2 regions of the Aminobacter sp. P9b genome follow, and region 2 is predicted to be linked to the other one. Evidence: riboswitches for the same ligand, from Rfam matches in the RefSeq annotation. Region 2 holds a riboswitch; the other holds the start of a gene.

Region 1 (2,457 bases), 1.7 Mb from region 2:
GCGACGGCGCGTAGACCCAGCCGATGCGCATGCCGCCGAGGCCATGGATCTTGGAGAAGGTGCGCGTCATCACCACGTTCTCGTTGGCCGCGACCAGTTCGACCCCCGCCTCGTAGTCGTTGCGGCGGACATACTCGGCATAGGCGGCGTCGAGCACCAGAAGCACGTTCTTCGGCAGCGCCGCGTGCAGGCGACGGACCTCCTCGAACGGCACGTAGGTGCCGGTGGGGTTATTGGGGTTGGCCAGGAAGACGATCCTGGTCTTCGGCGTCAGCGCGGCAATGATGGTGTCGACGCTGGCCTTCTCGGCGTCTTCCTTGGCGACGACCGGCGTGGCGCCGGCGGCCTGGATGTAGATCTTGTAGACCATGAAGCCGTGCTCGGTGTAGACCGCCTCGTCGCCCGGCGACAGGTAGCTCTGCGACAGCAGGCCGAGCACCTCGTCGGAGCCGTTGGAGCACAGGATATTGGCCGGGTTGAGCCCATGGGTCGCCGCAATCGCCTGCCTCAGGCGTGACGACGACCCGTCGGGATAATACTCCATCTTGTCGGCGAGTTTCTTCACCGCCTCGATGGCATGGGGCGAGGCGCCGAGCGGATTTTCGTTCGACGAGAGCTTATGGACCTTGGTGACGCCTGCGGGAGCTGCGCTCTTGCCGGGGACATAGGCTGCGATGTCCATGATGCCGGCGCGGGGTTCGGGGCGAATCTGCTCAGGTGCCTTGGTCATGTCGAAAATCCTGGATTGGCGCCTCCGGATGGAGGCCGCAGCGGAAATACCCCCCGGGGCCGCCAATGTCGAGGAAAACCGAAGGAAACGGCGGTCCTGGCTGGACCATTGGGTCGCGGTTGACGCAATCCGCGCCCAGGCGTAATAGCAGGGCATAGACCCGTGGTGATTTGGCCGGTCGGCTTGCAGCCACGTTAAACAAGTCGCTAAAGGGCCGTTTGCGATCCGTAAACCGGCTTTGCGACAGCAATGCCGGTTTTTGTTTTTTGGAGTTCGCAACAGTGCCGATCAAGATCCCGGATCAACTCCCCGCCCGCGAAGTACTGGTGAAAGAGGGCGTCTCCGTCATGGACGAGCAGACAGCGCTCCGCCAGGACATCCGTCCGCTGCAGATCGGCCTGCTCAACCTGATGCCCAACAAGGTTCGGACGGAGACCCAGATCGCGCGGCTGATCGGTGCCAGCCCGCTGCAGGTGGAGTTGACGCTGGTGCGTATCGGCACACACAAGGCCAAGAACACCTCCGAGGACCATCTCATTGCCTTCTACCAGACCTGGGAAGAGGTGAAGGACCGCAAGTTTGACGGTTTCATCATCACCGGCGCGCCGGTGGAGCTGCTGCCCTTCGAGGACGTGACCTACTGGGACGAACTCAAGCAGATCATGGACTGGACGACGACCAACGTGCACTCGCCGTTCTTCATCTGCTGGGGAGCGATGGCGGCCGCATGGCATTTTCACCGCGTTCCGAAGCACACGCTGGAGCAGAAGGCCTTCGGCGTCTTCCGGCACAACAACAACGCCCCCGCTTCCCCCTATCTCGCCGGCTTCTCGGACGATTTCGCCATTCCGGTGTCGCGCTGGACGGAGGTCCGTGCCCAAGACATTCCCGAGGGCTCCGGCCTGGAACTGCTGATGGAATCGGAAGAGACGGGCCCGAGCCTGCTGGCCGAAGAAGCCGGCAACCGGCTCTACATGTTCAACCACATCGAATACGACTCGACCTCGCTCAAGGAAGAGTACGACCGCGACGTGGCCGCCGGTGTCGAGATCGCGGTGCCGCACGAATATTACCCCGACGACGACCCGCAGCGCCGGCCGCTCAACCGCTGGCGCTCGCATGCCCATTTGCTGTTCGGCAACTGGATCAACCGGGTCTACCAGACCACCGAGTACGACATGGAAAGCATCGGCAAGGGTCGGTAGCCGATCGCAACATGGCCGCGCTTGGCATCCGGGCGGGGCCTGGCACCCTATTCCGCCGATGCCCGGTGTTCGCGGAAGGCGCAGGCGAGGATGCGCAACGCCTCGCGCGACCGGCGGTCGGTCAGCGTGGTGTGCAGCACGATCTCCGACGACGGCACCGCCGGCAGGCCGAACTTGCGGCTGATCTCGACGGTGCCGGGCGGCGCCAGCCTGCTCGGGAAAACGGACGTCGCAAGCCCTGCTGCGACACCTGCCGTCACCAGCGATGAGCCGCCACCGACGAACACCTCGACCCACGGGATACCGGCATCGTCGAGCGTGCGCGTGGCCACGTCGCGCACGCCGCAAGCTCGCGACAGCGTCGCCAGCCGGATCGGCTCGCCCTGGCGATGATGGAAGTCCGGAGTGGCGAACCAGCCGAAATGCTCGGGCCCCAAAACCTCGCCATCGCGGCGGTCGTCCTCGCGCCTGACGATCGCCGCATCCAGCTTGCCGCGATCGAAGGCATCGAGCAGGTTGCTC
Region 2 (2,457 bases):
GCCGATGTCGTTGAGCAGGTCGTCGGCGTCTTCGAGGCCGACCGACAGGCGCAGCGTGCCGTCGTCGATGCCGAGTTCGGCGCGCGCCTCGTCGGTCAGGTTCTTGTGCGTCGTCGTCGCCGGATGCGTGATCAGGCTCTTGGAGTCGCCGAGATTGTTCGAGATCAGGATGATGCGCAGCGCGTTTTCGAAGGCGAAGGCCGCCTTCTTGCCGCCCTTGACGTCGAAGCAGATCAGCGTCGAGCCGCCCTTCATCTGCCGCTTGATGATGTCGGCCTGCGGGTGGTCGGCACGGCCCGGATAGATCAGGCGCGACACTTCCGGCCGCTCTGCGAGGAAGTCGGCGATCTTGCCGGCGGTCTCGGTCTGCTGGCGCACGCGCAGCGGCAGCGTCTCAAGGCCCTTGAGCAGCGTCCAGGCATTGAACGGCGACAGGCTCGGCCCGGTGTGGCGGAAATAGTCGTGCAGATTCTCGTCGATCCACTTCTTGTCGGAGAGGATGACGCCGCCGAGGCAACGGCCCTGGCCGTCGATGTGCTTGGTCGCCGAATAGACGACGATGTGGGCGCCGAGCTCGAGCGGCTTCTGCTGCATCGGCGTGGCGAAGACATTGTCGACGACGACACGGGCGCCGATGGAATTGGCGAGTGCTGCGACCGCCTCGATGTCGATCACTTCGAGCGTCGGGTTGGTCGGGCTTTCCAGGAAGAACAGCTTGGTGTTGGGCTGGACGGCCTTTTCCCAGTTCTCGATCACGGTGCCGTCGACCAGCGTCGCCTCGATGCCATAGCGTGGTGCCAGGGTCTCGACGATCCAGCGGCACGAGCCGAACAGGGCGCGGGCGGCGACGATGTGGTCGCCGGCCTTCAGGCTGCACAGGATGGCGGCGGCGACAGCGGCCATGCCGGATGCCGTGGCGCGGGCGTCTTCCGCGCCTTCCAGCATGCACATGCGCTTTTCGAACATGTCGACGGTCGGGTTGGCATAGCGCGAATAGATGAAACCGGGGGTCTCGCCCTTGAAGCGTGCCTCGGCACTTTCGGCGCTGTCATAGACATAGCCCTGGGTGAGGTAGATCGCCTCGGAGGTTTCGCCGAATTCGGAGCGGAGCGTTCCGCCGTGAACTAGGGTGGTCTGCGGGTTCCAGTTGCGCTGCTTGTCGGAGGTCATGAGCCAAAATCCAGATACAAAAAAACCGGTCGCGAAAAGTCGCAAACCGGTCCAAACGCGGCCCTTTAGCGACTTGTTTAACGTGGCTGCAAGCCGACCGGCCAAATCACCACGGGATAAAGGTCCTTTAGACCCATGGCTGGCTTGCGTCAATCGCGGGGCCGACTAAACGTCTTGGGCCACGCATATGACCCTTGACGAGGTCCTGGGTCCAGCGATCCTCGGCTGTCCGTTCGGATCGGCGGCGCTGTAAAGGAGTGAGGCAAATGCGGCAGTCGGGCATTCTTCCGGATCAGGATATCGCGGCACTGTTTGCCTCGGGTGCGCTCAAGGCGCCGCCGCTCGATGCCGACCAGATCCAGCCGGCCAGCCTCGATCTGCGCCTCGGCGCCAAGGCTTTTCGCGTTCGCGCCAGCTTCCTGCCCGGTCCCAATTCGCTAGTCTCGGCCAAGCTCGACCGCCTCAAGCTGCATGAGATCGACCTGAGCGACGGTGCGGTGCTGGAGACCGGTTGCGTCTACATCGTGCCGCTGCTCGAAAGCCTGGCCCTGCCGGCCGAAATCTCGGCCTCGGCCAACCCCAAGAGCTCGACCGGCCGCCTCGACATCTTCACCCGCGTGATGACCGACCGTGGCCAGGAGTTCGACAAGATCCCCGCCGGCTATACCGGCCCGCTCTATATCGAAGTCAGCCCGCGCACCTTCCCGATCGTCGTGCGCAAGGGCTCGCGCCTGTCGCAGATCCGTTTCCGCAAGGGCAATGCCCTGCTGTCGGAGGCAGAACTGCACGCGCTGCATCTGTCCGACCGGCTTGTCGCCATGGATCCACCCAACATTTCGGGTGGCGGCATAGCACTTTCCATCGATCTCGCCGGCAAGCCGGGCAGCATCGTCGGCTATCGCGGCAAGCACCACACCGGCCTTGTCGACGTCGACAAGCGCGCCGCCCAGGACGTCGTCGATTTCTGGGAGCCGATCTACGATCACGGTGCCGGCGAACTGGTGCTCGACCCCGACGAGTTCTACATCCTGGTGTCGCGCGAGGCGGTGCATGTGCCGCCGCTCTATGCCGCCGAGATGACGCCCTTCGATCCGCTGGTCGGCGAATTCCGCGTCCACTATGCCGGCTTCTTCGATCCAGGCTTCGGCCACTCCAGTGCCGGCGGCACCGGCAGCCGCGCGGTGCTCGAAGTGCGCAGCCACGAAGTGCCCTTTATCCTGGAGCACGGCCAGGTCGTCGGCCGTCTGGTCTACGAGCACATGCTGTCGCGCCCCAAGGCGCTCTACG

Evidence for each region. Region 2 has a riboswitch for S-adenosylmethionine ahead of WHT83_RS09105 (O-succinylhomoserine sulfhydrylase). Riboswitches for the same ligand answer to the same signal wherever they lie in the genome.
Region 1: it holds a riboswitch for S-adenosylmethionine, as region 2 does, so the genes downstream of both, metA (homoserine O-succinyltransferase) here and WHT83_RS09105 (O-succinylhomoserine sulfhydrylase) in region 2, are expected to answer to the same signal.

Annotation. Positions count from the first base shown of each region.
Region 1 is NZ_CP150082.1:120,612-123,068, forward strand. It holds gene hisC (histidinol-phosphate transaminase) at 1-730, opposite strand, end outside; SAM riboswitch at 883-960, shown strand; gene metA (homoserine O-succinyltransferase) at 1,012-1,935, shown strand; gene WHT83_RS00600 (LysR family transcriptional regulator) at 1,983-2,457, opposite strand, start outside.
Region 2 is NZ_CP150082.1:1,842,541-1,844,997, forward strand. It holds gene WHT83_RS09105 (O-succinylhomoserine sulfhydrylase) at 1-1,170, opposite strand, end outside; SAM riboswitch at 1,216-1,293, opposite strand; gene WHT83_RS09110 (2'-deoxycytidine 5'-triphosphate deaminase) at 1,437-2,457, shown strand, end outside.